Regions from separate parts of the Corynebacterium frankenforstense DSM 45800 genome, predicted to be linked through region 2. Evidence: predicted binding sites of a transcription regulator. Region 2 holds the regulator's gene; the other holds the start of a gene.
The links. The regulator LexA, encoded in region 2, represses DNA repair genes until DNA is damaged. The targets are predictions, from matches to a motif close to CGAACANNTGTTCG.
Positions count from the first base shown of each region.

Region 1: a site for LexA is predicted at 7,416-7,429, ahead of CFRA_RS08775 (HNH endonuclease signature motif containing protein). Genes of this name have one in related genera too.

Region 1 is NZ_CP009247.1:1,999,054-2,010,266, forward strand. Features, by position in the region: gene CFRA_RS08745 (bile acid:sodium symporter family protein) at 1-50, opposite strand, end outside; gene CFRA_RS08750 (PTS sugar transporter subunit IIAB) at 253-1,023, shown strand; gene CFRA_RS08755 (PTS ascorbate transporter subunit IIC) at 1,039-2,622, shown strand; gene CFRA_RS08760 (aldose epimerase family protein) at 2,671-3,441, shown strand; gene CFRA_RS08765 (YeeE/YedE thiosulfate transporter family protein) at 3,465-4,886, opposite strand; gene CFRA_RS08770 (FUSC family protein) at 5,074-6,822, shown strand; gene CFRA_RS08775 (HNH endonuclease signature motif containing protein) at 7,478-8,755, shown strand; gene CFRA_RS08780 (BCCT family transporter) at 8,836-10,767, opposite strand; gene CFRA_RS08785 (BCCT family transporter) at 11,114-11,213, shown strand, end outside.
Region 2 is NZ_CP009247.1:1,092,371-1,103,583, forward strand. Features, by position in the region: gene ptsP (phosphoenolpyruvate--protein phosphotransferase) at 1-1,569, shown strand, start outside; gene CFRA_RS04750 (DeoR/GlpR family DNA-binding transcription regulator) at 1,832-2,611, opposite strand; gene lexA (transcriptional repressor LexA) at 2,940-3,635, opposite strand; gene CFRA_RS11590 (hypothetical protein) at 3,940-4,338, shown strand; gene nrdR (transcriptional regulator NrdR) at 4,420-4,878, shown strand; gene hrpA (ATP-dependent RNA helicase HrpA) at 4,891-8,820, opposite strand; gene CFRA_RS04770 (hypothetical protein) at 8,945-10,006, shown strand; gene CFRA_RS04775 (hydrogen peroxide-inducible genes activator) at 10,173-11,126, opposite strand.

The DNA of each region.
Region 1 (11,213 bases), 910 kb from region 2:
CGTGCCGAGCGGTTGTCGGTCGCGCGGGTGTCCAGGTTCGTCTGGGTCACGGTATTCGCCTTCCTTCCGGCGTATCAGTCCATGGGATCCGTTTCCCACGGTGTGAATCACACTAGCCTTCGACCCATGACGTGTCGAAGACCACCCCCATAGGGGATTCCTGGAGCATACATCCACTCATCTGATGTCTGCCATTGGGATACCCTCTGAAAGTCATTGGAATGCCTTTCGGAGACGGTTAAAATGCCTTCCATGACCACACTTTCCGAACTCCTCGCGGACGAGTCGACGGCCCTCGACGCCCACGCGCGGGACTGGCGCGACGCCGTGCGGCAGGCCGGGGACCTCCTCGGCGCCGCCGGCGTCGCGGAGCCCGAGTACACCGACGCCATGATCGCCAGCCTCGAGGAACACGGCCCCTACATCGTGATCTCCCCCGGCTTCGCCTTCGCCCACGCCCGTCTCTCCGAGGCCGTCCACCGCACCGGCATCTCCTGGCTGCGCCTGGCCGAGCCCGTCGAGTTCGGCCACGCGAAGAACGACCCCGTCAGCCTCGTCGTGGCGCTCGCCGCCCGCGACGACAAGGCGCACACCACCGCCATGGCCCAGCTGGCGAAGTTGCTCGGAGATTCCCGACGCCGCGCGGCGCTCGACGCCGCGCGCACCCCCGCCGAGCTGCGCGAGGTGCTCGACGCCGCGGCAGGCGCGGCGTCGTCAAGCACGCAGGAGGGCACCACCCGCAACAAGATCCTCACCGTCTGCGGCAACGGGCTGGGTACCTCGCTCTTCCTGAAGAACACCCTCGAGGAGGTGCTCGACCGCTGGGGCTGGGCGCCCTTCATCACCGTCGAGGCCACCGACACCATCTCCGCGAAGGGCAAGGCCAAGGAGGCCGACCTCGTGCTGACCTCCGGCGAGATCGCCCGCACCCTCGGCGACGTGGGCATCCCCGTCCACGTCATCGGGGACTTCACCTCCACCACCGAGATCGACGCCGCGCTGCGCGAGCTCTACGACATCTAGGCAAGGAGCCTGCACATGGACTGGCTGATCGCCATCCCCCAATTCCTCGTCAACGAGATCCTCTCGGTGCCGGCGTTCCTCATCGGCATCATCACCGCCGTCGGCCTGGCGGCCATGCGCCGCTCCGTCGGCCAGGTCATCGGCGGGGCCATCAAGGCCACGCTCGGCTTCCTGCTCATCGGCGCCGGCGCCACGCTCGTCTCCGCCACCCTCGAGCCGCTCGGCGCGATGATCCAGGGCGCGCTCGGCGCCCAGGGCGTGGTGCCCACCAACGAGGCCATCGCCGGCATCGCCCAGCAGCAGTACGGTTCCCAGGTCGCCTGGGTGATGATCCTCGGCTTCGCCGTCTCCCTGCTGCTCGCCCGCTTCACCCCGCTCAGCTACGTCTTCCTGACCGGCCACCACGTGCTGTTCATGGCGACGATGCTCGCGATCATCCTGATCACCGCCGGCTACGACGACTGGCTGGTCATCGCCCTCGGCGCCGTGCTGCTGGGCGTCCTGATGGTCGCCCTGCCCGCCATCGCCCACCCGTGGACCCGCCGCATCACCGGCGACGACTCGGTGGCCATCGGCCACTTCGGCACCGCCGGCTACCTGCTCTCCGGCGCCGTGGGCAAGCTCGTCGGCGGCCGCGGGAAGCACGAGAGCCGCTCCACCGAGGAGCTCGAACTGCCCGACGGCCTGCGCTTCCTGCGCGACTCGATGGTCGCCACCGCGCTGTCGATGTCGCTGATGTACATCGTCCTGGCGTTCCTGTCCATGGCCCGCCAGGGCACCGAGGCCGCCTACGCCGCCTTCCCGGACGGCGCAAGTGGCCCGGGCAACTTCATCATGCAGTCCTTCACCGAGGGCCTGCAGTTCGGCGTGGCCGTCGCCGTGATCCTCTTCGGCGTGCGCACCATCCTCGGTGAGCTCGTGCCCGCCTTCCAGGGCATCGCCGCCAAGGTCGTGCCCGGCGCGATCCCGGCGCTCGACGCCCCGATCGTCTTCCCCTACGCGCAGAACGCCGTGCTCATCGGCTTCATCTTCTCCTTCCTCGGCGGCCTGGTCGGTCTCGCGGTGCTCTCGCTGTGGCTCAACCCGGTCTTCGGCGCCGCGCTGATCCTGCCCGGACTCGTGCCGCACTTCTTCACCGGCGGCGCGGCCGGCGTCTACGGCAACGCCACCGGCGGGCGCCGGGGCGCGGCCGCGGGCGCCTTCGCCAACGGCCTGCTGATCACCTTCCTGCCGGCCTTCCTGCTCGGCGTGCTCGGCGCCTTCGGCTCCGAGAACACGACCTTCGGCGACGCCGACTTCGGCTGGTTCGGCATCCTCGTCGGCTCCGCCGGCAACGTCGGCGGTGTGGCCGGCCTGCTGCTCATCGTGCTCGTCGGCGCGGCCGTCTTCGGCCTGGGCCTGTTCAGCCAGAGGAAGCTCGTCGAGGGGAACTGGGACCCGACGCCCTGGCGCGAGAAGCCGGGCTCGGCGGCGCCCACCGCTGCCGCCTCCTCGGATGCCTCCGACGCCGAGGGCACCGCCACCGGCACCTCCGCGAAGTACCCGAAGATCGCGCCGCCGGCCGGCGCGCCCACCCCGCCCCCGGCGCCGGTGGACTGACCTGCCGCTCGGGCAGGCGGTCGAGCGGGGCCGGTTAGGCTGGGTCGCATGACCCAGCCCTTCCCCCGCCCCGAGATCCCCGGGGCCGCCGACGCCCAGGTCGCCGGCCCCGTCACCTTCACCGACCACGGCGCGCACCTGCTGTCCGCCGACTCGGCCACCGGCGAGCTGTTCTACCTCTCCGCCGACGCCGACTACTCCCCCGGCTCCTCGATCCGCGGCGGCGTGCCCGTCATCGCCCCCTGGTTCAACGACCTGATCGAGGGCCGCGAGCCCGCCCACGGTTGGGCCCGCCGCCGTCAGTGGAACCACGAGCCGCACGAGGACGGCTACGACGCCTGGGTGACCTGGCGCGGCCTGCGCCTCGTGCTCACGGTGCGCGGCGCCGCCGACTCGCTGAGCGTGGGCCTCGACGTGCTCAACCGCGGCATCACCACCCAGCCCGTCCAGCTGGCGCTGCACCCCTACTTCGCGGTCTCCGACGTCACGCAGGTCATGGTCGCCCGCGCCGACGGCCGCACCTACGAGTTCGACGGCACTCTCGTCGACTCCCGCGAGCCGCACGCCGCCGTCGGCGGCCCGACCCGCATCATCGACCGGGCCGGCGGCCGCGAGATCGCCGTCTTCGACCAGGGCGCGGACCACACCGTGGTGTGGAACCCCGGCGAGGCCGACGCCCCCGGCGACCTGGACGCCGACGGCTGGCGCCGCTTCGTCTGCGTCGAGCCCGCCCGCCTGGGCACCCGCCTGCGCGGCTTCACCCTGGCCCCGGGCCAGTCGGCCACCATCGGGATGCGCGTGGAGACCCGGGAGCTCTAGCTCCCGGGTCCCGGACGTGGGCGTTACTTCCGGATCGTGATCTGCCAGCCCGCGTCGCCCTTGGCGTGGAAGTCGGTGACCTCGTGGCCGTTCTCCGCGGCCCACCGCGGGATCGTCTCCGTGCCCTGGGTGCAGTCGAAGTCGATGACCAACTCCTCGCCGGCGTCCAGCGAGTCGAGCACGTCCTTGGTCTCGATCAGGGGGAACGGGCACACGGCGCCCATCTGGTCGAGGAAGTAGCGGCCCTGCCCGATCTCGCGGGCCTTGGCCTTCTTCTTGCCGGCCACCGTGACCAGCCCCGTGGCCACCTGGAAGTTGCCGGCGACGGCCGCACCGTCGCCGCCCCGGCCACCGGCCGGGCGCTGCGGCGCGCCGACGGTGACGGACTCGGCGACGCCGTGCGACGCGGCGTCGTCAAGCACCTCGTCCTCGGCGGAGGTGGGCGCCTCGGCGGGCTTGAGCCACAGCTTGGCCGCAACGCCCACGCCGAGGGCCATGAACAGCAGCGCGACCCAGCCCTGGTAGCTGAACAGGGAGGTCTGGACCATGCCGTTGCCCACGGTGCAGCCGCCGGCCAGCGAGGCACCGACGCCCATGCCGACGCCGCCGACCACGGAGCGCACCGCCTGGGTGGCGTCGGGCAGGCGGACGCGGAATTCGCCGGTCGCGCGCGCCGCGATCCAGGAGCCGACGAGGATGCCGAGCACCAGCATCACGCCCCAGTCCATGCGCTCGGCGTCGCCGGTGACCGTCCAGTTGGCCAGGTTGGCGCTCGGGGTCGTGATGCCCAGGCCGTCGTTGCGGCCGGTGGCGGCCGAGAGCGGCCAGGCGATCACGCCGAGCACGCCGACGGCCACCGCGGCGGCGTAGACGTGCAGCGGGCGCTTCCAGCGCGACCCTCCGAGGCTCGCGACCTTCGGCGCGGCGGCCTCCCGCTGCAGGAAGCGGTTCGCGGCCCAGCCGGTGAACAGGGCGAAGGGGATCGCGAACCACCACAGCGAGACGCCGAAGGTGCGCGGCAGGTCGGTCCAGCCGGTGTCCCAGGAGCGCAGGAACTCGTTGAAGCCGGTCAGCGGGCCGGTCTTCATCGCGGCGGCGGACAGGCAGTACATGATCAGCGCGATCCACGAGCCGACCAGGCCCTCGCCCGAGCGGTACCAGGTGCCCGAGGCGCAGCCGCCGGCGAGCACGATGGCCAGGCCGAAGATGAAGCCGCCGATGACGACCGCGGCGGGCTTGAAGGTGGTCGCCTCGGGCGCGATGACGCCGGCGCCGGTCAGCGCGGCGATGCCGACGGCGTGGACGGCGATGACGATGAACAGCGCGACGAGGGTACGCCAGGAGCGCTGCAGGAAGAGGTCACGCAGCATGCCGGTGACGCAGAAGCGTCCGCGCTGCATGACGATGCCGAGCACGGCGCCGAGCGCCAGGCCGGTGACGATCATGGGGTCTCCTCTGTGATCTTCCGCGGGCCCGGGAGCCGGGCCCGTCTCAGGGAACGTCCCGGATCCTAGCGCGCGCTGGACTCCTTTGTCTAGACACAGCAGACCGAATGGTCTATGAGACACGGAACATCCGGGGCGGAAATTCCCGCCCGGTGCTATGGTTTGCCAGTTCGAACACAACCGAAGAATGAAGGAGGAACCGCCCGTGGCCGCCGACCCCGCGCACCCCGCCGACCCCACATCGCCCGAGCCCCCGGAGCCGATGCCGGCCCGTCCCGACCCGTGGACGCTGCTGACCTCCTTCTCCACCCCGGGCCCGCGCTGGCCCGGCGCGCTGCGCGCTGCACTGGCCCTCGCCTTGCCGGGTGCGGCGGCCCTCCTGCTCGGCTTCGACAACGAGATGCTGCTCATCGCGGCCGGCGGCTTCACCGTCATCTACGGCGAGGGCCACCCCTACCGCACGCGCTGGCGCGTGATGGCCGTCGCCGGCGGGCTGATCGCGCTGGCCTCGGTCTCGGGCGCGTTCGTCGGCTCCGTCGCCTTCAGCCACCTCTCCGCAGGCGCCGCCCACTGGTGGCTCGCGCTGCCGGCGATCTTCACCGCGCTGATCGCCACGATCGGCGCCTTCGTGCAGAACGCGCTGCGCCTGCCCGCGCCGGGCTCCTTCTTCATCGTCATGGTCGGCGGCGGCGCGACGATGGTCGCCCGCCTGGGCCTGAACCCCGTCGAGGTCGGCGCGTGGTCCCTGGTCGGCGCGCTGTCCGCGATGGTCATCGGCATGGCCCCGGCACTCATCCACCGCCACCGCCCGGAGACCCAGGCCGTGGAGACCCTCGAGCGCACCGTCGCCGAGTTCGCCGCCGCGCCGCGCCCGGCCGTCGCCAAGAAGCACCAGGCCGAGTCCGCCCTGCAGACCGCCTGGGTCAGCCTGTCCGACGCCGGCGTGGTCCGCGGCGGGCACGTCATCGACCCCGCCCGCTCCGAACTGGCGCGCCGCACCGTCGCCGCGCACCGGCGCCTGGCCGGCCTGGACTCCCGCTTCGCCGGCACCGAGCAGTCCGAGGAGATGGAGGACTCCCCCGTCTACGTCGACCTCGAGCGCACCGCGATCCCGCACGCCCGCCCGACGGTCGCCTACCGCATCTACCGCTCGATCCACCCCTACTCGCACGCGACGATGACGGCGACGAAGGTCGCGCTGGCCTCGCTGCTGGCCGGCGCGATCGGCCTGGCGCTGCAGCTGGACCGCCCGGACTGGGCCGTGGTCAGCGTGCTGCTGACCCTGCAGTGGGGCCCCTCGCGCGTGCCGGGGACGATCCGCGGCGTGCAGCGCCTCGTCGGCTCCGTGGCCGGCATCGGCTTCTTCGCCCTGCTCCACGCGACCGGCGTCGAAGGCTGGTCGCTGCTGGCGGTGCTGGCGGTCTGCCAGTTCTTCGCCGAGATCTTCGTGGTGCGCAACTACGCCTTCTGCGTCATCTTCACCACCCCGCTGGCGCTGCTCATGGGCGGTGCGGGCACGGCTCCGCTGGGCTCGGTGGTCGTCTCCCGCACCACGGAGGTCGCGCTCGCGGTGACCTTCGCACTGCTGATGCTGTGGTTCTGGCAGCCGGGTGCCGAGCCGCGCCACCACGCACGCCTCGTCGCCCGCTGCCACAAGGCGATGGGCTCACTGCTCGGCGCGCTGCTGACCACCAACCCGGCCGGCGCGCTGGCCGAGCGCCGCGACCTGCAGTACGAGCTGCTCTCCGAGCGCCGCGCCGCGCAGACGCTGGTCAACGACACCCCCGAGGCCGCCGAGCGGGAGTGGCCGCGCCACGTCGCCATCCAGCAGGCCGGCTACGCGCTGCTCGACCACTGCACGCGCAACGACGCCCGCGAGCTCACCCTCGACGAGATCACCGAGCTCTCCCGCCGCGTGCGCGCCAGCGGCGACTGACCGCGTTCAATTGACGACGTCCCGGTGGTCACCGGCGCGCGCGTGCGTGGGGCGTCTGGCGGGGGCGGGGCGGCGCAGCCGCCCCGGGACGGGGACGCCGACGGGGAGGGGCGCAGCCCCGGGCGGGGCGCGGGGGCGTCGGAAATCTGGGGGCCGGGGACAGGTCGCGCAGACAGGGACGTGCGACGCGCGGGACGCCGCAAAGTCGGGGACGCGGCGGAAGAGACGGGCACTGACATGGTAAAGCACTTTACTGCTTCGTGGAATGAGACCCAGAGTTGGCGGACTCCATGATTGGGCGGTGCAGCGGGGAAGTAGATTACTGCTCCCCTCCCCGAGCCCCACCGCACCCGTGTCGGAGCCCACCGCACCCGTGTCGGAGCCCACCGCGCCGGTGTCGGGTCCCACCGCGCCGGCATCCGACCACCACCGACCCCGTTCGCACACGTGAACGTGTCCTGTCACGCCCCTCCTATAGACTGCTGAACGTAACCGGAAAGTCCATCATCACCGCAGTTCAGAACCATTTTTCGGGGAGTGGAGAACGACCATGACCGGACACGCAGGCGCCCGGAGACAACCCGGACCAGACACAAACACCAGTTCCACCAGACGTGTGAGAGACGCCACCGCACCACCGCCGCCGAAGCGGCTCGTGGACGGCCACGTTCCACCGGCGGGCGGCTCGAATCCGGCCTTCTTCTACTCGCACACGGACGTCACCGACCCCGTCGCACTGGCCGGCCGCGAGGCCCGTCGGGCCGTGTGGCGGCTGTGGATGGACAACCTGCCGGGCCCGGACGAGCAACTGGAGAACTACGCCGCCCGGATGGCCGCGGCCACCGGCGAGAGCCACTTCACCATCAAGGACTCCTACATCCCCGGGCTGGTCAGCCTGGAGGAGAAGCTGCCGCGGCTGGTCGCGCTGCAGGACATGCTCGCGCACGTCTCGATGGTCAGCCTGCGCAAGATCGGCGAGCGCATCAGCATCATCGACTCCCCCGAGGCCCTCGCGCAGATCGACGCCGGCATCACCGGCTTCCTGACCCCCACCGCGCCCCGGCAGTCGATCCCGACGACCCGGCAGATCACCCGCAAGATCAACGAGCTGATCAACCAGTTCGACCCCGAGGTCTTCCTCGACGACCACACCGAACTCGACGAGAACCGGGTGGCCCCGGGCGCCTTCGGCATCGACGACCGCAGACCCGGGGTCACGGAGTTCTACCTGACGCTGCCCAAGGACATGGGCCAGCTGCTGATGAAGAAGGTGGACGCCTACGCCTTCCACCACGATTGCTCGCGGGCGACCGCCTTCCACCAGCTGCTCGCCAAGTCGGGCAAGGTCAGCGTGGCGATGAACCTCTACACGGCCAAGGACATCGAGAACGCCCCGGTGTGGATGCCGGGTGCGGGCTGGCTCAACGAGGAGGGCGACGAGCGCTGGCGGTCCATGATCACCACCTACCGCGACCTGGACGAGGGCCGGCTCGAGGAGACCGCGGCCCACGACGCGACCGCCGGCCTGAAGGCCTGGACGGCCGGGGTGCACGACAGCTGCGCCGCGCCGAGCTCGACGACCGAGACCGAGGGCACCCAGATCGAGCACCGCGTCCCGCACGAGACAGGCGGGGTAACGGCGCTGGACAACCTCTCGCGGCTCTCCCAGCGCTGGCACAACCTCAAGACCGAGGGACACGTGCGCTACCTGGCCGACCCGTCGACCGGGATCACCGTGTGGTGGACCGACGAGGGACACTGGACGGTCAGCGTGCCGGAGGGCCCGCTCAGCCCGAAGGGCGCGCGCTTCGCCCGCTCGGTCGGCGAGTACCGCACCGAGAAGGCCACCCGCCGGCGCGCGGCGGCCGAGGCCGCCCGGCACCGCCGCAACGCGGAGCTGGGGTACGACCCCCTGGCTCCCCCGCCGTTCTGATGGGCGGCGTCATCCCGGTGGTCGTACCGGTGGTCGTCCCGGTCGCCGGCGCGTCAGGCGCGACAGGCGCGACAGGTGCACTAAGCGCGCTCGGTTCCCTGGCCGTCCTCGCGCTCGGCGTCGCTCTCGCCGTAGGGCACACCCTCGGAGTCGGTGTGCTCGGTGTACCAGCGGCTGTAGGTCGGGTCCTCGGTGGCGAAGTCCGAGCCCGCGCCCTCGCGGGAGGACACGTGCTCCGAGGCGAAGACGAAGTCGTCGCCGTGCTCCTCGATGCCGCGGTGCACACCCTTGGCGATCGCGGCGTCGGCGTAGCGGCGCCGGATCATGTACGGGTCGTTGCGCAGGTCGATCGCCCAGCAGACCATGGCGGCGAGCAGGATCACCACGAACGGCAGCGAGCAGGTGACCATCACCGCCTGCAGGCCGGACAGCGCGTTCTGGCCGCCGGCGAGCAGCAGGAACAGGGAGATCAGGCCGAGGGCCAGGCCCCAGATCACGCTGACGGAACGCGTCGGCATCGGCCGGCCGTTCTGGGACATCGAGCCCATGACCACCGTCGCCGAGTCGGCCGCGGTCACGAAGAAGATCAGGATGGCCACCAGCGTGACCACCTGGGTGATCGTGGACAGCGGGAGGCTGTCCAGCAGGTCGAACATGACGTTCTCGCCGGAGTCCACGATCTCGAGGCCCATGCCGTTCATGACCTGGGAGATCGCGGTGCCGCCGAAGATCGTGTACCAGACCACCGAGATCATCCCCGGCGCGAAGATGACGACGAGCACGTACTCGCGGATGGTGCGCCCGCGGGAGATCTTGGCGATGAACATGCCGACGAACGGCGACCAGGACAGCCACCAGGCCCAGTACATCGTGGTCCAGGTCGTCATGAACTCGGCGTTGTCGCCGCCCTGGCTCGGGAAGACGGAGAACAGCTCGGGCACCCGGCCCAGGAAGTCCGCGAAGCCGCTGGGCATCAGGTCGAGCAGGAAGACCGTCGGCCCGGTGACGAGCACGAAGGCCGCCAGCACGATGACCAGGAGCATGTTCACGTTCGACAGGAAGCGGATGCCCTTCTTCACGCCGGTGACCGCGGAGATGATGAACAGCGCGGTCAGCAGGGAGACGGACACGATCAGGAAGGTGTTGCCCGCCGTCGACCAGCCGGTGACGATCTCGGTGCCCGCCTGGATCTGCAGCGCGCCGATGCCCAGCGAGGTCGCCGTGCCGAAGAGGGTGACCAGGAGGGCGAAGATGTCGATGATCCGGCCGACGAAGCGGCGCGGGCCGTTCGGGAAGACCGGCTCGAAGAGCGCGGAGATCAGCGGCAGCCGCCCGCGGCGGTAGGTCGCGTACGCGATCGCGCCGCCGACCACGGCGTAGATGCCCCAGGTGAACAGCGTCTGGTGGAAGAGCGCCTGGGAGAGGGCGGGCAGCACGTTGGCCATCGTCCCCGACTCCGCGTCCGAGGCCGGCGGGGCCTGGAGGAAGTGGCTCATCGGCTCCATCGGGCCGTAGAAGATCAGCCCGATGCCCAGCCCCGCGGCGAAGAGCATGGAGATCCAGCTCGCCCGCGAGTAGTCCGGCTCCTCGTCGTCCTCGCCGAGGCGGATGTTGCCCGTCGGCGCGACCGCGATCGCCAGCAGGAAGACCATGATCGCCGCGACCATGGCGGTGAACAGCCAGCCGAAGTTGGCCGTGACCCACTCGCGCATGCCGGTGCCGACCTCGTTGAGGTTGTCGGGGGCGAACATCGCCCAGAGCAGCACCGCCACCGAGACGACGAGCGCGGCGGCGAAGACGGACCAGCTCGTCGGGAAGGCCACGCCGGTCTTCTCCACGCCGATGCCCGGGATCAGCCCCGGGTGGATGTCTTCGCCCCGCTTCCGGCGCTTCGAGCGCTTGCCGCGCTTGCGGCGCACCTCGGTGACGACGGTGCGGTCCTCGGCGGTGCGTTCCGCGCGCCGGCGTTGGCTCTCGGACTCCGGTTCCTGCTCCGGTCGGTGATCGTCCACTGGCTCGACCCCTCTCTTTCTGTGCGTCTAATGCCTCAGCTGGAAGACGTAGAGGCTAACACCGATCCCCCACGAACGGGGGCCGAGACGTGTGTGACATTCGGGCGCCTCACAGCGAGCAGGCATAATCAGCCGGGTACCTGTACTCCACCGCCCGCGCAGCGCACCGCGTCTCCGACCCGCAGCACCGCACCACCGCACGCAGACGCGCCGACGGCGCGGCGCGCGGTCGTCGGCAAGCGGGGACGACGCCGGGGCCCCGGGGGCGAGGAAGGGACCGCACCCGGTGCCCGAACAATCCCGCAAGAGCCGGCCCGAGGTCCACGAGCGCAAGCTCGTCCACCGGCTGCTCTCCCAGACCCGCTCGACCTCCGTCGGCATCTACCCGCACGACATCCACCCCGGCCTCGTGCCCGGCATCAGCGTCGACGAGCAACGCAACAGCT
Region 2 (11,213 bases):
GCCGAGGATGAGCGCGACGCAGAGTTCGAGCGCTTCGTCACGGCGGCAGACACCGTCGCTGACCGACTCACCGCACGCTCCGCCGAGGCCTCCGGCCCGGCCGCCGAGGTGCTGCAGGCCACCGCCGGGATGGTCCGCGACCGCGGCTGGCGCAAGGCCGTGCGCAAGAACGTGCGCGGCGGTGCCGACGCCGAGTACTCGGTGGTCCAGGCCACCAGCAAGTTCATCAACATGTTCACCGCGGCCGGCGGCCTGATGGCCGAGCGCACCACGGACCTGAAGGACATCCGCGACCGAGTCATCGCCGAGCTGCGCGGCGAGGAGGAGCCCGGTCTTCCCTCCATCGACGGCGAGGCCATCCTCTTCGCCGACGACCTCTCCCCGGCGGACACCGCCGCGCTCGACATCGACCACTACAAGGGCCTGGTCACCGAGCTGGGTGGCCCGACCAGCCACACCGCCATCATCGCCCGCCAGCTGAACCTGCCGTGCATCGTCGCCGCGGGCCGCGAGATCTCCGAGATCACCGCCGGCACCCGCGTGATGGTCGAGGGCAGCCAGGGCGTCGTCTACGTCGAGCCCGACGAGGAGGACGCCCGCCGCCAGGTTCGCGAGTCCCAGGAGCGCGCCGTCAAGATCGCCGAGTGGCGTGGCCCGGCCCAGACCTCCGACGGCCACCGCGTCCAGCTGCTGGCCAACGTCCAGGACAGCAACGCCGCCCGCCTGGCCTCCGAGACCCAGGCCGAGGGCATCGGCCTGTACCGCACCGAGATGAGCTTCCTCTCCGCGACCGAGGAGCCCAGCGTCGACGATCAGGCGGCCCTCTACAAGAAGGTCTTCGACGCCTTCCCGCACTCCAAGGTCGTCGTGCGCACCCTGGACGCCGGCTCCGACAAGCCGATCGCCTTCGCGAACATGGACGAGGAGGAGAACCCGGCGCTCGGCGTGCGCGGCCTCCGCATCGCCCGCCAGAACCAGTCGCTGCTGACCCGCCAGCTCGACGCCATCGCCAAGGCCGCCGAGGGCCGCGGCGAGGACGCGCCGACCTGGGTCATGGCCCCGATGGTCGCCACCGCCCGCGAGGCCGAGTGGTTCTCCACCCTCTGCCGTGAGCGCGGCCTGACCCCGGGCGCGATGATCGAGGTCCCGGCCGCCGCCCTGATGGCCGACAAGATCATGCCGCACCTGGACTTCGTCTCCGTGGGCACCAACGACCTGACCCAGTACACGATGGCCGCGGACCGCCTGTCCTCGCAGCTGGCGTACCTGACCGATCCGTGGCAGCCCGCCGTGCTGCGCCTGATCCAGCACACCTGCTCGGTCGGCCGCGACACCAACACCGCCGTCGGCGTCTGCGGCGAGGCCGCCGCCGACCCGCTGCTGGCCTGCGTGCTCACCGGCCTGGGCGTCAACTCCCTGTCGGCCGCCTCCACCGCGATCGCCGCCGTGGGCACCCGGCTCTCCGAGTCCACGTTCAAGCAGTGCCAGGAGGCCGCCGAGGCAGCCCTGGACGCCGTGGGCGCAGTGGTCGCCCGCGAGAGCGTGCGCAAGATGCTCGTCGGCGAGTAGGCCGCGAGCGCGCCGGCTGCGACCGGCGTGACGCAGCCGCCCCGGGCCTCGAGAGAGGTCCCGGGGCGGTTTCTTCTTGTCTGCTCTGCCGAAGCAGGGGGCGGAGAGAGGGGAGACTGTGGCGTCCAGGGATCTCTGGAGAGGCGGCTCGGGGTCTCGCGCGGAGTGCCCGGAGACGGAAAACGCCGCCGTACGCCCCGGGTGAGGGGCGCACGGCGGCGATCAGCGGGACGTCGTCAATTGAAGGACGTCCGGCGGGGCGTCACTCCGCGAGGACGACCTGGACGTTGTGCTCGCGCAGGGCGCGCACGAAGGACTCGGGGGCGGTGGCGTCGGTGATGACGACGTCGATGTCGTCGATCGAGGCGAAGCTGACCAGGTAGTCGTTGCCGATCTTCGACGAGTCGCACAGCACGACGACGCGGCGGGCGTTGGTGACCATCGCGGACTTGATGGCGGCCTCCTGGGCGTCGGCCGTCGACAGGCCGTGGTCCAGGGTCAGGGCGTTGGTGCCGATGAACGCGACGTCGGCACGCATCAGCGCCAGGGTGCGCAGTGCCGTGTCGCCGACGACGGCCTGCGTGATCGCGCGGACGCTGCCGCCGAGCAGCTGGATCTCGCTGAGACCCTTGTTGGCCAGGTTCAGGGCGATCGGCAGGGAGTTGGTCACGATGGACCACTGGTTGGCCTGGCCGGAATCGGAGATGAGGTCGGCCAGCGCGGTCACCGTGGTGCCGGCGTCCAGGAACATGCCGCCGGGCGGCTCGGGCAGGAACTCGAGCGCGGCGCGGGCGATCGCGGACTTCGCGGTCGGCGCGGAGCGCAGGCGCGCGTCCAGGGAGAGCTCGGTGGTCTGGAAGGACTGGGTGGCCACGGCGCCGCCGTGGACGCGGTGGACGATGCCCTCCTTGTCGAGCACGGCGAGGTCACGACGGATGGTCTCCGCCGTGACGTCGAAGCGTCTGGCCAGTTCGGTGACGTTGACGCGGCCCTCGACCGCGGTCTGTGAGGCGATCTGGCGTCGTCTTTCCTCGGCGTACATCTCGCTGGGCGCCTCCTCAGATGGGGAAATGTTTATGAGAGTGCGGGGGGAGTGGCAGAAAATGCCCGATGCCAACATTAAACCACAAAAACAGACATTGTACATAAGCGGTGGGACCCTATAGCAGCAAAAATAACCGAGCCATTGTGTGTGAATGTGCCCGGGTAAACATTGCTCTTCCGGTTCGACCTGCACCTGCGATGCAAAAAGAGGGACCCGTCACGGAAGCGTGTGACGAGTCCCTGAGGCTGGATCGGCCCCACGAACGGGGGTGGACGGGCGGGCGAGGCCCGTCCGGGCGTGCGTGGGGCCGGCAGGAGGGGAGGTGCTAGAGCTTGCGCATGACCGAGACGACCTTGCCCATGATCTCGGCGTCGTTGCCCGGGATCGGCTCGAAGGCGTCGTTGTGGGGGAGCAGCCACACGCCGCTGGAGTCGCGGTGGAACTCCTTGACGGTCGCCTCGCCGTCGATGAGCGCCGCGACGAACTCGCCCTCCTCGGCGACCGGCTGGGAGCGGACGATGATCCAGTCGCCGTCGAGGATGCCGGCGTCGCGCATCGACTGGCCGGAGACCTTGAGCATGAACAGCTCGCCGTCGCCGACGATGTCCGCGGGCAGCGGGAAGTAGTCGTCGATGTTCTCCTCGGCCAGGATCGGTGCGCCCGCGGCGATGGAGCCGACCATCGGCACGAAGGAGGTCTGCGCGTGCTCCGGCGGCTCCGGGGTACCCTTGCGGCCCTTCTTGACCGGGGCGCCGGAGAGGTCGCGGACGTCCACGGCGCGGGGCTTGTTCGGGTCGCGGCGCAGGAAGCCCTTCTTCTCGAGCTCCTTGAGCTGGTAGGCGACCGAGGAGGTCGACTGCAGGCCGGCGGCGTCACCGATCTCGCGGATGCTCGGCGGGTAACCGCGCAGCACCACCGCGTCGCGGATGACCTCCAGGATGCGGCGCTGGCGCGCGGTCAGGCTCGCGGGGTCTCTGGTGGTGGAGTTCTTCTGCTTCTTGGTCGATCGGTTGGTGGCCATGGTCGCGCGCTCCTGGTCTTCGTCTCTCTCTGGCCGGCTGGTCCGGGCCTGCCGGCGGTTCGCTCTCGGCCGGTCGGGGGCCGTTGTCGTCGGCCCCGTCATCCGGCTGTGGTCGGTTTGCGTTCAGTATAGCGCGTCCATGGCAACTGTGTTCGAGGATTTTGCCCGGCGTGGTGGACACACGCCCGGGCGGGTGCTATAACTCGAACACGTACCCGTAATCGAACAGATGAACTAGTCGATGTTCGAACAGTCACGCCCGGTCTTTAGGGTGGACCTCGAACACGGCGAAAGGAGAACCCCCATGACCATCTCGATGCAGCGTAACGCACAGTTCGTCCGGCCCGACAACGGTACGGTCGACGTCCGGAACACCGTGGCCGCACCGCTGGTGTGGGAGCCCGGTCAGGGGCGCTCGACGGCCGGTGTTCGAACGCTCGAGATTTCGAATACCGCCTCTCCGGGCGGGCGTGCCGGGATACCCGCCGGGGGTACCCGGAAGGGCGGTGCCCGGCGAACGTCTCGGCGAGTCCAGGAGCAGCGCAGTTCGCTGCTGGTCGGTGCGATCTGCGGGCTGGTGCTCGTGCTGGGCGCCCTGATCTTCGGCGAGTCTGACGACGCCGCCGGCTACCCGCCGGTCAACATGGGTTCGGCCACCCACCAGATCTCCACCGTCGACTTCGACGCCACCGCGGCGAAGTAGGCGGGTCCGGGCGGACACTAGACTCGGGTCGGTGCCCGGACGCCCCGGGCGAGCCGTCCCGGACCTAGGAGGGTGCCCGCAGTGTACTGCCCGTTCTGCCACAGCGACCGTTCCCGCGTGATCGACTCGCGCGTCATCGACGCCGGAACGGCCATCCGTCGCCGCCGCGAGTGCACCGCCTGCGAGGGCCGCTTCACCACGATCGAGAAGGCCGTCCTGCTGGTGGTCAAGCGCAACGGCGTGACCGAGCCGTTCAGCCGTGACAAGGTGGTCAATGGCGTCCGCCGCGCGTGCCAGGGCCGCGACGTGCCCGACGACGCGCTGAAGCGCCTCGCCCAGAAGGTCGAGGAGAAGGTGCGCTCGAAGGGGCCCTCGCAGGTCAACGCCAACGACATCGGTCTGGCCATCCTCGAGCCGCTGCTCGAGCTCGACGAGGTCGGCTACCTGCGCTTCGCCTCGGTGTACAAGTCCTTCGAGTCCGCCGAGGACTTCGAGAAGGAGATCCGCATGATGCGTCGTCGCGCCCGCGAGGCCGAGTAGGGGAGACCCGGCCTACAGCTTCGCGATCGCCTTCTCGATGCGCCGGCGCGAGACCGAACCCGCCGTGCCCAGACGCTGGGCGAAGAGGCTGACCCGGAACTCCTGGATCTGCCACTGCACGTCGCGTACCGCCTTCGTGCGCCACGCCGCCGCCGGGCGACCCGACATCTTCTTCTTCAACGCCGCCTTGACCGCCTCGACCTCGTCCTGACGGTCGGCGTCGCGGTCCGGGTCCTCCTGCATCTCGGCGAGCCGGATCTCCATCGCCTGGAAGTAGCGCGGAAGGTGGCGCAGGTGCGCCTGCGCGTGCACGAGCACGGCCTTCTCCGGCAGCAGGAACCCCAGCTGTGCGCGCATGTCGTCGATCGCCGGGCCCTCCCAGCGATCCAGCTCGGCGGCCACCGACAGGTAGGTCACCAGCGCCGGCGCGATCGCCACCACCGTGCGGCGCACCTGACCGGGCACCTCCGGCGCCACGGCCGCGGCCAGCTCCCGGTACTTCTCCGGGGAGCGCACCGGCCCGCCGTGGGCCATCATCAGGTCCCGGATGGCGGCGACACGGGCCTGCTCGACCAGGCCGTCGACCCCGCCGTGGGGGTAGTTGTCCACGGCGACGCGCTGCTTGAGCGGCAGCCCGCGCGTCATCTGCTTGGTCGAGACCGAGATCTCGCGCATCAGCATCGTCAGCGTCGCCGTGAGCATCGCCGAGTCCGCGGCCTGCTTCGTCGGCAGCACCTTGACCGCCACGCCGCCGTCGGTGGCCACCAGCGCCGGGTAGGCGGTGACCTCGTGGCCGTCGACGACCGTGGTGACCTCCTCGGCGACGTCACCGAGCGTCTCCGGGGTCCACTTCTCCGCGCGCTTCGACTCCGCGGCCCGGCCGAGCTTGCTCACCGAGGAGCGGATGTGGCCGGCCTGCCGGTCGCGCAGCGCGGGCAGGGACTTGTCGGTGTCGATGACCTTGCCGCGTTTGTCGATCGCCGCGAACGTCATCCTCAGGTGCGCCGGCAGCTTCGTCGGGTCGAAGTCCACGGCGTCGATGCCGCTGGAGCCGCACTCGTGCAGCGCGCGGGCCAGCTCCTCGGTGACCGTGCCCGCGTAGGGCTCGGCCAGGGCCAGCGCCTTGCGCGCGAAGTCCGGGGCGGGCACCACCGTGCGCCGCAGCGGCTTCGGCAGCGAGCGGATCAGCTCGGTGAACAGCTCCTCGCGGAAACCGGGCACCAGCCAGTTGAAGTCGGTCGCGTCCAGCCCGGCGAGCATCGGCACCGGCACCTTGACGGTCACGCCGTCGTCGGGCGCGCCCGGCTCGAAGCGGTAGGTCAGCTCGTAGTCGACGTCGCCGACGCGCATGTGGTCGGGGAAGGACTCCTCGGTGACCGCGCCCGCGGCGTCGGTGAGCAGCTTCTCCGGGGAGAAGTCGAGGAAGTCGGGCTGCTTGTGCCGCTTGCGCTTCCACCAGCTGTTGAAGTGCGCGCCCGTGGTCGCCGTCTCCGGCACGCGGGCGTCGTAGAACTCGAAGAGCGTGTCCTCGTCGACGACGATGCCGCGCCGGCGTGCCTTCTCCTCGACCTCGGCGGCCTCCTCGAGCTTGACCGCGTTGTCCCGGAAGAAGTGGTGGCGGGTGTTCCAGTCGCCGTCGACGAGCGCGTTGCGGATGAACATCTCGCGGGCGGCGGCCGGGTCGACCTTGTGGTAGGGCACCGGGCGGTCGGCGACGATCGGCACGCCGTAGAGCGTGGCCTTCTCGTGGGCCATCGCCGCGGCCTTCTTCGTCGACCAGTAGGGCTCGGAGTACTGGTAACGCACCAGATCGGGTGCGGCCTTCTCCACCCACGCCGGGTCGACGGCGGCGACGTCGCGGGCCCACAGCCGGGAGGTCTCGACGACCTCGGCGGCCATGACGAACTCCGGCGGCTTCTTCGCCAGCGCCGAGCCGGGGAAGATCATGAAGCGGGTGCCGCGGGTGCCCTGGAACTCACGCGACTTCCCGTCGCGCGCGCCGATGTGCTGCAGCAGCCCGGTCAGCAGCGCGCGGTGGATGGCGTCGGCGTCGCGCTTGCCCACGACGTTGGTCTTCTGCCAGCCCAGCTGCGCGGTGACCTCGGTGAGCTGGCGGATCAGGTCGCGCCACTCGCGGGAGCGCATGTAGTGCAGGTACTCGGCCTTCATCAGCTTGCGCAGCCCGTTGCCGGAGAGCTCGTGGCGCTTCTCCTCGACGTAGTCCCACAGCTTCAGGTAGCTCAGGAAGTCGCTGGTGGTGTCCTTGAAGCGGGCGTGGAGCTGGTCGGCCTGGGCCTTTTTCTCCATCGGGCGCTCGCGGATGTCGCGGATGCTCAGCGCGGCGACGATGACGATGACCTCCGCCAGGCAGCCGAGCGTGCGCGCCTCGACCAGCATGCGTGCAAGGCGCGGGTCGACCGGGATGCGCGCCAGGTCGCGGCCGATGTCGGTCAGCTGCGGCAGGCCGTCGCGCTCACGGTCGGTGATCGCACCCAGCTCGTGGAGCAGCAGCACGCCGTCGCGGATGGCCTTGCGCTCGGGCGGCTCGACGAAGGGGAACTCGGCGATGTCGCCCAGGCGCAGCAGGGCCATCTGCAGGATGACGCTGGCCAGGTTGGTGCGCAGGATCTCCGGGTCGGTGAACTCGGGGCGCGAGTTGAAGTCCTCCTCGGAGTAGAGGCGGATGGCGATGCCGTCGGCGACACGGCCGCAGCGGCCCGAGCGCTGGTTGGCGCTGGCCTGCGAGACCGGCTCGATGGGCAGGCGCTGGACCTTCGTGCGCGTCGAGTAGCGCGAGATGCGCGCCGTGCCCGTGTCCACCACGTAGCGGATGCCGGGCACGGTCAGCGAGGTCTCGGCGATGTTGGTCGCCAGCACGATGCGCCGCCCGGAGTGCGGGGAGAAGACGCGGTGCTGCTCCTGGTTGCTCAGCCGGCCGAAGAGCGGGGTGGTCTCCACCCCGCGCCAGTGGCGGGCCTCGATGGCGTCCATGGCGTCGCGGATGTCGCGCTCGCCGGGGAAGAAGCAGAGGATGTCGCCGGGCCCCTCGGCCATGAGCTCCTCGCACGCGGAGACCAGCCCGTCGAGCGGGTCGGTGTCGACGACCTTGTCGCCCTCCATGCGCTCCAGCGGGCGGTAGCGGATCTCGACGGGGTAGGTGCGCCCGGAGACCTCGAGGACCGGGGCGGGCTCGCCGTCGGCGTCGGCGAAGTGGTGGGCGAAGCGCTCCGGGTCGATCGTCGCCGAGGTGATGATGACCTTCAGGTCCGGCCGGCGCGGCAGCAGCCGCTTGAGGTAGCCGAGCAGGAAGTCGATGTTGAGGCTGCGCTCGTGGGCCTCGTCGATGATGATCGTGTCGTAGCCGTTGAGCCAGCAGTCACGCTGCATCTCGGCGAGCAGGATGCCGTCGGTCATCAGCTTCACCGCGGTGGTCGGGCTGACCCGGTCGTCGAAGCGGATGGCGTAGCCGACGGTCTCGCCGATCTTCTGGCCCAGCTCCTCGGAGATGCGCTCGGCGACGGTGCGCGCGGCCAGACGCCGCGGCTGGGTGTGGCCGATGCGCCCGCGCCGCCCGCGGCCGAGCTCGAGGCAGATCTTGGGGATCTGCGTGGTCTTGCCCGAGCCGGTCTCGCCGGCGATGACGACGACCTGGTTGTCGCGGATCGCCTCGGCGATCTCGTCGTGCCAGGCGGTCACCGGCAGCTGCTCGGGGTAGTGGATCTCCGGCACGTGCTTGTCGACGTCGCGCAGGCGTGCGGCGGCTGCGTCGATGTCGGCGCCGATCGCGGCGCGCGCCTTGGGCGCGCGCGCCTTACGCAGGCGGCGTCGGAAAGCTCGTTCGTCGGCGATGCTCACCTCGTCGAGCCGGGAGTAGAGCTCGTCGCGGGAGGGCGCGGCGGTGTCGGCGTCGTGGTTGCGGTCGGTGTTGTTGCTGGAGTCCATGTCGATGGGGAGATTCTAGTCCGCCCGGGCGCGACGCACCCCGGCAGGCCGGTGGAGACAGGCCTTACAGGGTAGCCTTGCGGCGTACGAAACTCAGTGTTCCGAGCAGAAAGGGTCTCCTCCGATGACTGGACCTGACGATCCCCGCGACAACGGGAACGCGGACGACCGCGATGACCTGACTCCCGGCTCCGGCGAGGGCGCGGACTCCGGGTCGTACCCGTCCTACCCGGCCTACCCGTCGACCAACCACCCGGAGGACCGCGAGGACTTCGGCAGGGCCGGCGCCGGTTACGACGCCGACGGCTACGGCGCGGGCTACGGTGCCGGCTATGACCAGGCCCACGACCAGAACTACGACCAGGCCTACGGCTACGACGCCGTGGGCTACGGCCCGGGCCACGACGAGGCGCCGGCGCTGCGCACGGCCGACGGCCGGGTCTCGATCACCGAGTCGATCGCCTGGGGCTTCCGCGCGACCTTCGCCGGCTGGCAGGTCTGGGTCCTGGGTACCCTCGCCGTGCTCGCCGTGGTCGCCCTGCTCGGCGGCCTCGGGTTCTGGGCGGACGTCAACTACGTCGGCTCGGGCGGTTCCGTGCTCGGCACGGCGACCAACATGATCACCAACTTCGGGATGCTGTTCCTGATGCCGCTGGTCTACAACCTGGCGCTCGGTCACATCAGCCGCGGCCGGGTCGACTGGGGCATGCTCAGGCAGAACCTGAACTACCTGCCCACGCTGGGCATGGTGGTGCTGGTCAGCGTGATCACCGCCGTGGCGGTCGCCGTCATCGTGGTCCCGGGTGTCCTCGTGGCCTTCGCCTCCGTCGACCCCGCAGCCGCAGCGCGCGGGGATCTGCCCGCCGGCGCGATGATCGGCCTCGCCGTGACGATGCTGCTGGCCCTCCTGGTCGCCCTCATCGTCGGGCCGCTGACCATGCTGTGGAACTGGACGGTCGCCGACCGGCGCGCGCCCTTCGGCGCCGCGATCGGCGTGGGCTTCCGCGCCGCGCTGCGGAACTTCTTCCCGCTGCTCGGCCTGAACATCCTGCTCGGCCTGATCACCCTCGTGCTGGTGGTGATCACCTTCGGCCTCGCGCTGCTGGTGGTCCTGCCCGCGTCCTACAACGCGCAGGCGCACGCCTACCGCCAGGCCGTCGGCGGTGTCGTCCCCGCTCGCGGCTGACAGCGGCCGGCCCCGCTGACACCGACAGCGGCCGGCCCCGCTGACACCGACAGCGGCCAGTCCCGCTGACACAGGAAACGGGCCCCGCACCCGGTGACCTCCACCGGGTACGGGGCCCGTCGCGTTGCGCTCGAACGGCCGTGGGGACCGCCGGGCCGCCGGCCGCCTAGGCGAGCAGCTTCTCGGCGGGGCGGGAGGCCTCGTCGTAGGCCTCGCGCATCAGCCGGCCGATCTGCTCGAACTCGTGGGCCCGTGAGCTCGAGGAGCGGTAGACCAGGCCGATCTCGCGGTCGGCGCGCACGCGCGGACCGAAGGTGGCGGTGGCCACGCCGGTGCGGTGGCACTCGGCGTCGACGGCGCTCATCGGCAGCAGCGTCGCGCCGAAGCCCGCGGAGACCAGCTGCATCAGCGTGGTCAGGCTCGAGGCGCGCGTGACGGCGTGCGCGGCCTTCGACGGGTTGATCTCCGCGCGGCGGCACAGGTCGATGATCTGGTCGTGCAGGCAGTGGCCCTCGTCGAGCAGCAGCAGGTCGAGCTGGTCGAGCACGTCGAGGTCGAGGTCGTGGGAGCCGGCCAGCGGGTGGTCCTCGGGCACGACGACCACGAACTCCTCGGTGTACAGCGGCAGGTCCACCATGCCGGAGGCCTCGGAGGGCAGCGCCATCAGCGCGAGGTCGATCTGACCCTCGCGCAGCATGGCCAACAGGTGCTTGGTCTTGTCCTCGACGACCGACGGGCTCATCTGCGGGCAGTGCTCACGCAGCCGCGGCAGCAGGGTGGGCAGCAGGTAGGGCGCGATCGTGGGGATCATCCCGATGGTCAGCGGTCCGGTCAGCTCACCGCCGGCGCCGCGGGAGCGGTTGAGGAACGCGTCGGCGGCCTCGAGGGTCTCCTTGGCGAAGGGCAGCAGCTTCTCGCCGATGGCGGTGACGATGACCTTGCGGGTGGAGCGCTCGATGAGCTGGACCCCGAGCCCCGTCTCCAGGGCCACGAGTGCCTGCGACAGTGAGGGCTGGGAGATGTTCAGCTTCTGCGCGGCGGTGCCGAAGTGTTTGTTCTCGGCGATGGTGACGAACGTCCGCAGCTGGGCGAGCGTGGGGCGGTACTCCTTGTTCGACATATCAATCAGGGTAACCTATCGCCGCCCGGAATGTGATGTCGGCCCCTAATAAGTCGCGGGAAATTTGAGGAGCGCTGAATTTCCGAC